2 regions of the Streptomyces sp. NPDC087845 genome follow, and region 2 is predicted to be linked to the other one. Evidence: riboswitches for the same ligand, from Rfam matches in the RefSeq annotation. Region 2 holds a riboswitch; the other holds the start of a gene.
What was found. Region 2 has a riboswitch for glycine ahead of gcvP (aminomethyl-transferring glycine dehydrogenase). Riboswitches for the same ligand answer to the same signal wherever they lie in the genome.
Positions count from the first base shown of each region.

Region 1 (5,820 bases), on a different contig from region 2:
TCGACCTCCATGTTCCCGTACTGGGCGTCGGGCGAGCCCGCCTGGCCGTGCCAGAGGAGCATCCAGATCCGGCCGTTCGCGAGGGCCTGCAGCAGCGCCTCGTACGCGTCGTAGCGCCCGGGCGTCACTTGGCGCAGCATGTGCTCGACCTGCCCGGCCGCCGCGGTGCCTGACGCACTCACCTGGTCCCGCCCCTCTTCGATCCACTGTGTCGGCCCGCCGCTCCCGGGGCACACGGGTGCGGCATGGTGCCGTGGCACCATGCCATCAAACCAGCTTATGCGCCGGTCCTGACACCGACTTGACGCCTCGGGCCGACGCGGTGATCCACTCCGGAGCGGTCCGCGGGCACCGTGCCGGGCGCTACCCGTCCGCGCGGCAGTAGAACGGCCGGATCCTCTCCCGCATCCAGTCGGCGACCGGGTCCTGCGCCACATCGAGCAGGACCAGGTTGACCGACCACGGCACCTCGACGCGGCCGAGCGCACGGCCGAGGGCGTCCATCGGGGCGTTGCGCCCGGCGCCCTCCCAGGTGGAGAGCTCGACACCGATGAAGAGGACGGGCTCGCCGCCCTCGATGCTGGCCAGGGTCCGGCGGGCGGTGAGCACGACAGCGCTCTCCTCGAATTCGCCGGCCGCCGCGGCGAGGAAGTCGACGGGCTCCTCCTTCCAGTCCGGCTCGTACAGCCGGACCCTGCCTCCGCCGGCCGGTCCGTCCAGCGGGGTGCGTCCGCCGCGGCAGAGCTCGGCCACGGCGGGCGGCGGCAGCGGCGTCCCGACGGCGCCGCCCGGGTTCACCGCCATACCGAGCTGCGGGGGCAGTCCGCGGGCGAACTCGCGGGCGGGCGCGACGGTGAAGGACATGGCGGCGCCGACACAGCTGAGGAACTGCTGCTCGGAGCTGAACACGGGAACGTACGCGGCGCCCTCGATCTCCAGCGTCGGCAGGTCCAGGTCGGGGGAATCGGGTCCGCCGCCGTTGGGCAGGGGCACCCAGACGTGGCTGCGCCCGAGCACCTCGACGAGCCGTCCGCCCGCCTCCGGGCTGCCCACCGAGGCCATCAGCACCTCTTCGAGCTCATTGGCGGGCCATCCGCCCTGCGGATGGGACTGGCCCTGTGCCGGAATGTCCACTGCTTCCCCTTCTTGCCCGAGCCTTCCGGCAGAAGGTTAACGTCCGGCTCCCGGGCCCCGCGGGTCCGCGAACCCGATCCGGGTCAGCAGACCCGCCGCCTCGCGGTCCAGCAGCACCGCCGAGGCGCACCCCGGCGGCAGCAGGCCGGTCTCGGTGTCCCGGAGCAGCCTTCCCACCGCCCTGCGGTGCCGGGCGAACGCGTACCCGGAGACGCCGCGCCCGCGCTCCCGCTGGCCCTCCCTCGCCGTCTGCGGCGTGACGTCGAGCAGGACGAGGTGGAGCACCCGGCCCCGGCGCCGCGCCGCACGGGCCAGCCAGCCGCGTACCCACGCCTGGGTTCCGCAGTCGTGGACGACGACGGACTCGCCGGAGCGCAGCACCCGCCACAGCCCCCCGTAGTGGGCGGCGCGGACGAGGGGGCGGTAGAGGGCGTACGGGAGTAACCGGGGCACGATCCGCGCCCAGTGGTCCCGGGTGTCCTGGGAGTCGATGGCGCGGGCCGTCGTCACCGCCCGCCGGATGAGCGTCGATTTGCCGCTGCCGGGCAGCCCGGAGACCACCACCAGGTCACCCGCCCCGAAGTGCAGGCTGCGCGGGCTGCGCCCGGCCCGGTCCCGGAGGTCCCGCACCACGGGCGCGGGCGGGCCGAGCGCATCGGCGGCCGGCGCCCCCGGTTGTGCGGGCATCGCGCCGTGCGCGACCCCCGCGGTCGTCGCGTACCGCTGCAACGTCATCGCCCCTCCCCCTGTCTGGTCACCCCACACATGCCCCTGAAGTGTAAAGAAAAGGTAATGCGGCACAACCGTCCACGCCGCAGATTCCCGTGAGGGACCGGGGCCCCACTCCGGCGCGATGCGTGCGATGATGACCCGGCCAACTGCATAAAGGCCGCTTGAATCCGCGCGGGAGAGTTCCGGTGACTACCTGTGCCGGGCGCCGAAGGAGCAAGTTCCTCCCTTGAATCTCTCAGGCCCCGTACCGCGTGGATGAGGCAGATCTGAAAAGCGGGCCGCTCCGCGGCCCCACCCAAGGTGCAAGCCGAACCCCTCAGGGGGCTCTCGGCGAACCTCTCAGGTTCCGATGACAGATGGGGAGGGACTGTCCTCGTCGTCATGCCCTGGGAGCCATATCCATGAGCACCGCCCCCCGTCTCACCGCCCTCGATGCCCTGCACCGTTCGCTGGGCGCGACCATGACCGACTTCGCGGGCTGGGACATGCCCCTGCGGTACGGCAGCGAGCGCGACGAGCACAACGCGGTCCGCACCAGGGCCGGCCTCTTCGACCTGTCGCACATGGGCGAGATCACCGTCACCGGCCCCGAGGCCGCGGCCTTCCTCAACTACGCGCTGGTCGGCAACATCGGCACCGTCGCCGTGGGCCGCGCCCGCTACACGATGATCTGCGCCGAGGACGGCGGCATCCTGGACGACCTGATCGTCTACCGGCTGGGTGACGACGAGTACATGGTCGTCGCCAACGCCGGCAACGCCCAGATCGTGCTGGACGCGCTGACCGCGCGGGCCGGCGGCTTCGACGCCGGCGTACGCGACGACCGCGACGCGTACGCACTGCTCGCCGTCCAGGGCCCCGAGTCCCCCGCCATCCTGGCCGCCGTCACCGACGCCGACCTGGACGGGCTGAAGTACTACGCCGGCCTGCCCGGCACGGTCGCCGGTGTCCCCGCGCTGATCGCCCGCACCGGCTACACCGGCGAGGACGGCTTCGAGCTGTTCGTCGCCCCCGTCCACGCCGAGCAGCTGTGGAAGGCCCTCACCGAGGCGGGCGCCTCCCGCGGCCTGATCCCGTGCGGGCTCTCCTGCCGCGACACGCTGCGCCTGGAGGCCGGCATGCCGCTCTACGGGCACGAGCTGACCACCGAGCTGACCCCGTTCGACGCCGGTCTCGGCCGCGTCGTGAAGTTCGAGAAGGAGGGCGACTTCGTCGGCCGCAAGGCGCTTGAGGCCGCCGCCGAGCGTGCCGAGACCGCCCCGCCCCGCAAGCTGGTCGGACTGATCGCCGAGGGCCGCCGCGTGCCCCGCGCCGGTTTCTCCGTCGTCGCCGTGGGCGGGACCGGCAGCGAGGTCGTCGGCGAGGTCACCTCGGGCGCCCCCTCGCCGACCCTGGGCAAGCCGATCGCCATCGCGTACGTGGACGCCGCGCACGCCACGCCCGGTACCGCAGGCATCGGAGTGGACATCCGGGGCAGCCACGAGCCGTACGAGGTCGTGGCGCTGCCGTTCTACAAGCGCCAGAAGTGACGTCGGCGCTCCCGAAGAAGTGACGCAGTCGCGTCTCACACCGTAAGACCACCGTTCATCAGCACTCCCCCGCGTACAGGAGAATTCAGGTCATGAGCAACCCCCAGCAGCTGCGTTACAGCAAGGAGCACGAGTGGCTGTCGGCCGTCGAGGACGGTGTGGCCACGATCGGTATCACCGAGTACGCGGCCAACGCCCTCGGCGATGTCGTCTACGCCCAGCTCCCCGAGGTCGGTGACACGGTGACCGCGGGCGAGACCTGCGGCGAGCTGGAGTCGACCAAGTCGGTGAGCGACCTGTACTCGCCGGTGACCGGTGAGGTCACCGCCGCGAACCAGGACGTCGTGGACGATCCGTCGCTGGTGAACTCCGCTCCGTTCGAGGGCGGCTGGCTGTTCAAGGTACGTGTGGCGGAGGAGCCGAAGGACCTGCTCTCCGCCGACGAGTACTCCGAGTTCTCCGGCAACTGAGACCCCAAGGGACCACCTGATGTCGCTTCTCAACTCATCCCTCCACGAGCTGGACCCGGACGTCGCCGCCGCTGTCGACGCCGAGCTCCACCGCCAGCAGTCCACCCTCGAAATGATCGCCTCGGAGAACTTCGCTCCGGTCGCGGTCATGGAGGCCCAGGGCTCCGTCCTCACCAACAAGTACGCCGAGGGCTACCCCGGCCGCCGCTACTACGGCGGTTGCGAGCACGTCGACGTCGTCGAGCAGATCGCCATCGACCGCATCAAGGCGCTGTTCGGCGCCGAGGCCGCGAACGTCCAGCCGCACTCCGGTGCGCAGGCCAACGCCGCCGCGATGTTCGCGCTGCTGAAGCCGGGCGACACGATCATGGGCCTGAACCTGGCCCACGGCGGTCACCTGACCCACGGCATGAAGATCAACTTCTCCGGCAAGCTCTACAACGTGGTCCCGTACCACGTCGACGAGACCGGCGTCGTGGACATGGCCGAGGTCGAGCGCCTGGCCAAGGAGTCCAAGCCGAAGCTGATCGTCGCCGGCTGGTCCGCCTACCCCCGCCAGCTGGACTTCGCCGCCTTCCGCCGCATCGCGGACGAGGTCGGCGCGTACCTGATGGTCGACATGGCGCACTTCGCGGGCCTGGTGGCCGCGGGTCTGCACCCCAACCCGGTGCCGCACGCCCATGTCGTCACGACCACCACGCACAAGACCCTCGGCGGTCCGCGCGGTGGCGTCATCCTGTCCACGCAGGAGCTGGCCAAGAAGATCAACTCGGCGGTCTTCCCGGGCCAGCAGGGTGGTCCGCTGGAGCACGTGATCGCCGCCAAGGCGGTCTCGTTCAAGGTCGCGGCGACCGAGGAGTTCAAGGAGCGCCAGCAGCGCACCCTGGACGGCGCCCGCATCCTCGCCGAGCGCCTGGTCCAGCCGGACGTCACCGAGGTCGGTGTCTCCGTGCTGTCCGGCGGTACGGACGTCCACCTGGTCCTCGTCGACCTGCGCAACTCCGAGCTGGACGGCCAGCAGGCCGAGGACCGGCTGCACGAGCTGGGCATCACGGTCAACCGGAACGCCATCCCGAACGACCCGCGGCCGCCGATGGTCACCTCGGGTCTGCGGATCGGTACGCCGGCCCTGGCGACCCGCGGTTTCCAGACCGAGGACTTCACCGAGGTCGCGGAGATCATCGCCGCCGCGCTCAAGCCGTCCTACGACGCGGACGCGCTGAAGGCCCGCGTCGTCGCGCTGGCCGAGAAGTTCCCGCTGTACCCCGGCCTGAAGTAGCCCGGCACACAGACCGTCCCGAAGTGGTCCGGGACGTAATTCGGGACACAGTTCGGCACCTTTCGGGCGGGGCACCGCGCACACTGTTCAGTGAGCGCGGTGCCCCATCCCTTGTCCCCGCTGCTCTTCGGACCGACCGGTCCGTACCGCATCACCCGGCAGACGACGACGTCTACCAACCCTGAGGAGTCTTCCGTGGCCATCTCGGTCTTCGACCTGTTCTCGATCGGCATCGGCCCGTCCAGCTCCCATACGGTCGGCCCGATGCGCGCCGCCCGCATGTTCGCGCGCCGGCTGAAGAACGAGGGCCTCATCGCCCACACCGCCTCCATACGCGCGGAGCTGTACGGCTCCCTCGGGGCGACCGGTCACGGCCACGGCACTCCCAAGGCGGTCCTGCTCGGCCTGGAGGGCGAGTCGCCCCGCACCGTCGACGTGGAATCCGCCGACGACCGGGTGGAACGCATCCGTACGACCGGCCGGATCAATCTGCTCGGCATGCACGAGATCGACTTCGACGCCGACGAGCAGCTGGTCCTGCACCGCCGCAAGGCCCTCCCGTACCACGCCAACGGCATGACGGTCTTCGCCTTCGACCGCGAGGGCGCCACACTGCTGGAGAAGACCTACTACTCCGTCGGCGGCGGCTTCGTCGTCGACGAGGACGCGGTGGGCG
Region 1 is NZ_JBIUVC010000014.1:5,081-10,900, reverse strand. Features, by position in the region: gene ACIOMQ_RS30055 (enhanced serine sensitivity protein SseB C-terminal domain-containing protein) at 1-182, opposite strand, end outside; gene ACIOMQ_RS30050 (enhanced serine sensitivity protein SseB) at 364-1,134, opposite strand; gene ACIOMQ_RS30045 (AAA family ATPase) at 1,171-1,869, opposite strand; glycine riboswitch at 2,029-2,126, shown strand; gene gcvT (glycine cleavage system aminomethyltransferase GcvT) at 2,268-3,395, shown strand; gene gcvH (glycine cleavage system protein GcvH) at 3,488-3,865, shown strand; gene glyA (serine hydroxymethyltransferase) at 3,885-5,144, shown strand; gene ACIOMQ_RS30025 (L-serine ammonia-lyase) at 5,340-5,820, shown strand, end outside.
Region 1: linked by a shared signal. The riboswitch ahead of gcvT (glycine cleavage system aminomethyltransferase GcvT) and the one ahead of gcvP (aminomethyl-transferring glycine dehydrogenase) in region 2 are both predicted to bind glycine.

Region 2 (5,820 bases):
CCCCGCCGATCTCCTCGTACCACTGGCTCCCGCCCCGCCGGGCATCGCGGCCCATCGCCCGCACCGGGTGGCCGACCTGCTCCGCGTGATGACGCTGCGCATCACCCCGGGCCCCGGTCCCCTGCTCGGATCACCCGCCTGACAGCGACCGCACCCCGCACCACCGCGCTGTGCCCCGCCACCGTCTTCCGTGGCGGGGCACAGCGCTGCGCGGGACCGAGATGCGCGCCGCAGCGCGCGGGGGGGGCGCATCCCGCCCCATCCGGACTAGCCCAGTCCGGTCACCCCGAACCACCCGAAGTGACAGTGCAGTTGCGCTGAACCGTCCGGCCGGGTGACGCGTCCTCGGAGTAAGAAGAAGTGCTGCCGCGAAATCCCTGCGGATTGACGCCCGTAGGGCAACACTGGGACCGGACCGATCGATACGGGGGGCGGCCGTGAACACTTCGTCAAGCCGCAGGACATTCACTACAACGCAGCGAAAGAACCCACCCATGTGCCAGCATCAGCCACCATGCCCGACCGCCGACTCAGCCGACCGGGAGGCCGCCCGCCTGACGGCCCACCACCCGGAGCAGGGCTGGAGCCTGCTGTGCAACGGCGTCCTGCTCTTCGAGGACACCGGTGAGCTGCTCCCGGACGGGCAGATCATCGCCCCGCACCGGCCGCTGGAGACCGGCCGGGTGGTGAAGGCCGCCTGACCCCGGCCCGAACGGACTGGGGCCGGCCCGGAGACTTCTCCGCACCGGCCCCGACGCATGTCCGCGTCACGCCCTGCCGCTCATGACTCAGTTGTCGTACTCGTCCAGCGGAGGGCAGGAGCAGACGAGGTTGCGGTCACCGAAGGCACCGTCGATCCGGCGCACCGGCGGCCAGTACTTGTCGGCGGCCGAGACACCGGCCGGGAAGACCGCCACCTCGCGGCTGTAGTCGTGCTTCCACTCCCCGCCCAGCATCGCCGCGGTGTGCGGGGCGTTGCTCAGCGGGTTGTCGTCCGTGCTCCACTCGCCGGAGGCCACCTTCTCGACCTCGCCGCGAATGGCGATCATCGTGTCGCAGAAGCGGTCGAGCTCCGCGAGGTTCTCGCTCTCGGTCGGCTCGATCATCAGCGTTCCGGCGACCGGGAACGACATGGTCGGCGAGTGGAATCCGTAGTCGATCAGGCGCTTGGCGATGTCGTCGACGCTGACACCGGTGGCCTTGGAGATCGGCCGCAGGTCCACGATGCACTCGTGCGCGACCAGCCCGGCCGGGCCGTTGTACAGGATCGGGTAGTGCGGTTCGAGACGCTTGGCGATGTAGTTGGCCGCGAGCACGGCGACCTGCGTCGCACGCTTCAGGCCCTCACCGCCCATCAGGCGTACGTACGCCCAGGAGATGGGGAGAATGCCCGCCGAGCCCCACGGCGCGGCCGAGATCGGCCCGACACCGGTCCGGGGGCCCGCTGCGGGCTGCAGCGGGTGGTTCGGCAGGTACGGCGCGAGGTGCGCGCGCACGCCGACCGGGCCGACGCCGGGGCCGCCGCCGCCGTGCGGAATGCAGAAGGTCTTGTGCAGGTTCAGGTGCGAGACGTCGCCACCGAACCGGCCCGGCTTGGCGAGCCCGACCAGCGCGTTGAGGTTGGCGCCGTCGACGTACACCTGGCCGCCGGCGTCGTGCACCTCGGCACAGATGTCGGCGACGTGCTCCTCGAACACACCGTGCGTCGACGGGTACGTGATCATCAGCACGGCGAGCTCGTCGCGGTGCTTCTCGATCTTGGCGCGGAGGTCCTCTATGTCGACCTCGCCGTCGTCGGCCGTCTTCACCACGACGACCTTCATGCCGGCCATCACGGCGCTGGCGGCGTTGGTGCCGTGCGCGGAGGACGGGATGAGGCAGACGGTCCGCTGATCGTCACCGTTGGCCCGGTGGTACGCCCGTACCGCCAGGAGGCCGGCGAACTCGCCCTGCGAGCCGGCGTTCGGCTGGATCGAGACGGCGTCGTAGCCGGTGACCTCGGCGAGGCGCTCCTCCAGCTCACGGATGAGGGTGAGGAAGCCCTGCGCCTGCTCGGCCGGCGCGAAGGGGTGCAGCGCGCCGAACTCGGGCCAGGTGATCGACTCCATCTCGGTGGTCGCGTTCAGCTTCATGGTGCAGGAGCCGAGCGGGATCATGCCGCGGTCCAGGGCGTAGTCCCGGTCGGCGAGCTTGCGCAGGTAGCGCAGCATGGCCGTCTCGGAGCGGTGCTGGTGGAAGACCGGGTGGACGAGGATCTCGTCGGTGCGCAGCAGAGCCTCGGGCAGCACGTCGGCAGCCGCGGCGTCCAGCGCCTCGATGTCCCCGTCGGCGCCGAACGCGGCCCAGACGGCGGCGATCTGCGCCCTCGTGGTGGTCTCGTCGCAGGCGAGGGAGACCAGGTCGGCGTCGACGAGCCGCAGGTTGACACCGCGCCCGCGGGCGTCGGCGACGACGTCGGCGGCCTTCCCCGGGACGCGCACGGTGAGGGTGTCGAAGTAGGTACCGGTCACGACGTCGATGCCGGCGGCGCGCAGGCCCTCGGCCAGGATCGTCGCGTAGCGGTGGGTGCGCCGGGCGATCGTCCGCAGCCCGTCCGGGCCGTGGTAGACGGCGTACATCCCGGCCATGACGGCGAGCAGCACCTGAGCGGTGCAGATGTTGCTGGTGGCCTTCTCCCGGCGGATGTGCTGCTCGCGGGTCTGCAGCGCCAGCCGGTAGGCCTTGTTGCCGTCCGCGTCGACGGAGACGCCGACGAGGCGGCCGGGCAGGCTGCGGGCGAACTTCTCGCGCACGGCCATGAAGCCGGCGTGCGGTCCGCCGAAGCCCATCGGCACACCGAAACGCTGCGTGGTGCCGACCGCGATGTCCGCGCCCAGGTCGCCCGGCGAGGTGAGCAGGGTCAGGGCCAGCAGGTCGGCTGCGACCGTGACGATCGCGCCGAGCTCGTGGGCCTGCTCGACGACGGGCCGGATGTTGCGCACGGCCCCGGAGGCGCCCGGGTACTGCACCAGGACACCGAAGACACCGCGCTCGGCGACCTCTGCGGGAATGCCGTCGGAGAGGTCTGCGACGACGACCTCGACACCGGACGGCTCGGCACGGGTCTCGATGACGGCGATCGTCTGCGGCAGGGTGTCGGCGTCGACCAGGAAGACGCCGTTCTTCACCTTGCCGACACGCCGCGAGAGCGCCATGGCCTCGGCGGCCGCGGTGCCCTCGTCGAGCAGGGAGGCACCGGAGGTGGGCAGCCCGGTCAGTTCGGCGACCATCGTCTGGAAGTTGAGCAGCGCCTCCAGACGGCCCTGCGAGATCTCCGGCTGGTACGGCGTGTAGGCCGTGTACCAGGCGGGGTTCTCCATGACGTTGCGGAGGATCACCGGCGGGGTGAAGGTGCCGTAGTAGCCGAGCCCGATCATCGGGGCCAGCACCTGGTTGCGGTCGGCCAGCGCACGCAGCTCGGCGAGGACCTCGGCCTCGGTGCGGGCGGTCGGCAGCCGGAGCGCCTCCGCGCTCTTGATGACATCGGGCACCGCGGCCGCGGTCAGCTCGTCCAGCGAGCCGTAACCGACCTGGGCGAGCATCTTCGACTGCGCCTCGGCATCGGGACCGATGTGGCGCTGTTCGAATGGAATGCCCTGCTCCAGCTGGGAGAGCGGAGTGCGACGGGGGGTCATGGTGGAGGCCTCCTGGTCTGTCACGACCTGCGAGGGGCACCACGGCGCGGGTGCCCGAACGGCCTCCCCCTCTGTCATCTCGACCTGAGAGCTTCACCGGCGCGCCTTGCGGCGTACCGGCTTTCACCGTCGGTGAGGAGGGGAACCGTACCGGCACTCGGCCGCACGGAACCCGCCCTGCTTTCCAGAGTGACCTCGTCCGTGCGGTACGGGGGCCTGAGAGATTCCGGGGAGGATTTGCTCCTTCGGCGCCTCCGGATTGCCTCCGGAGGACTCTCCCGCACGGGGTCAGCAGCCGTCACCAGCCTACCAGCGGGGTTCGTGGCGGAATTCTCGAGTGGCCAACCCCCCGGATCTGCACTTCTGTAGAGCTTGTGGAGTAGCCCCGACGAGTGGGAGGGACCGTGCAGACCGACATCGATCCGCGCAGCCTGATCGGCCGCAAGGCCTTCGACCGCAAGGGCACCAAGATCGGAACCGTGGACGAGGTGTACCTCGACGACGCGACCGGTGTGCCCGAGTGGGCGGCCGTACGCACCGGACTCTTCAGCCGGGACGCGTTCGTCCCACTGGAACCCAGCGAGTTCGTGGAGGACTCGCTCCGCGTCCCCTTCGACCGCGCGCTGATCAAGGACGCACCCGACTTCGGCGTCGGCCGTCATCTCTCACCGGAACAGGAGCTCCAGCTCTACCGGCACTACGGTCTGGACTCCCCGCCCGAGGAGACCGGCCCGGACAGGGACTTCGGCAGACTGGCCGGCCAGGACGAGTAGTCCGCCGGATTCCGCACCAGCGGCAGCGGATCGGCCGGTTGCAGCTCCGCGTCGTCGATCCGGAACGTACGCACTCGGCCGGGCGCCGACTCGGGCTCCTCGAACCGCACCGTCACCCGGCCGACGCCGCTGCCCTGCACCCAGCCGTGGCCGTAGACCTCATGACGCACGTCGTGTCCTGCGGGCCAGCGCCGCGCGGCGAGCTGTTCGGAGGTCTCCGGGGTCTCCTCCCGCGCACCGCCCGCCGGCTCGTCCCCTTCGTCACCCGCCTCCGTCGTCTCTTCGGCCGCTTCCCCGGCCGCGGCGCGCTCACCGGCGGCCTGCGCGAAGAGGTCCTCCTGCGTGTAGTCGGTGAGCCCCGTGACGCCCACGCCCAGGAGCCGTACGCCTCCAGTGGTGTCCACAGCCTCCAGGAGCCGTGCGGCGGCCTCCCGGACCACGGTGGGGTCGTCCGTGGGTCCACGGAGCGTCTCGGACCTCGTAAGGGTGGAGAAGTCGTACCGGCGCACCTTGAGCACCACCGTCCGCCCGGACCGCCCCGCGCCCCGCAGCCGCTGGACGCATCGGTCGGCCAGCCGCTCCACCTCCGTCCGGACCCGCACCCGGTCGTGCAGGTCCGCGTCGAAGGTGTCCTCGACGGACACCGATTTCGCGTCCCGCTCCGCGACCACGGGCCGGTCGTCGTACCCGAGCGCCATACGGTGGAGAGAGCCGCCGTGCGCCTTTCCCAGCAGGCGTACGAGCTCCGCCTCCCCCGCCTCGGCCAGGTCGTCGACCGTCGTCATCCCGGCACGGCGCAGATGGTCCGCCGTCGCGGGCCCGACGCCGGGGAGGATCCGTACCGGCATCGGCGCGAGCAGTTCCCGCTCCGTGCCCGGTTCGATGAGCACCAGCCCGTCCGGCTTCGCCTGCTCCGAAGCGATCTTGGCCAGCATCTTGGAGCCGGCCAGCCCGACCGAACCCGTGAGCCCGGTGACCGCCTTGATGGCCGTACGCAGCTGCTCACCGATCTCCAGCGCGGAAGCCGTGTCGTCGGCCGCCCCGCCGGCTTCCAGGTCCACGAACGCCTCGTCCAGGCTGAGCGGCTCCACCAGCGGGGAGAGCCGCCCCAGGAGCTCCATCACCTGGTCGCTGACCGTCCGGTACAGCAGGAAACGGGGCACCAGGTAGGCCGCGTTGGGGGCGAGCCGCCTGGCCTGCGCCATGGGCATCGCCGAGTGGACCCCGAAGCGCCGTGCCTCGTACGACGCGGTGGCGACGACTCCGCGCGGCCCCAGCCCGCCCACCACGACCGGTTTTCCGCGCAGGCTGGGCTTCGCCGCCTGCTCGGCAGAGGCGTAGAAGGCATCCATGTCCAGATGCAGGATGGTGGG
Region 2 is NZ_JBIUVC010000027.1:8,676-14,495, reverse strand. Features, by position in the region: gene ACIOMQ_RS38095 (hypothetical protein) at 1-142, shown strand, start outside; gene ACIOMQ_RS38090 (DUF5999 family protein) at 495-701, shown strand; gene gcvP (aminomethyl-transferring glycine dehydrogenase) at 789-3,674, opposite strand; glycine riboswitch at 3,869-3,965, opposite strand; gene ACIOMQ_RS38080 (PRC-barrel domain-containing protein) at 4,079-4,447, shown strand; gene ACIOMQ_RS38075 (DNA polymerase IV) at 4,372-5,820, opposite strand, start outside.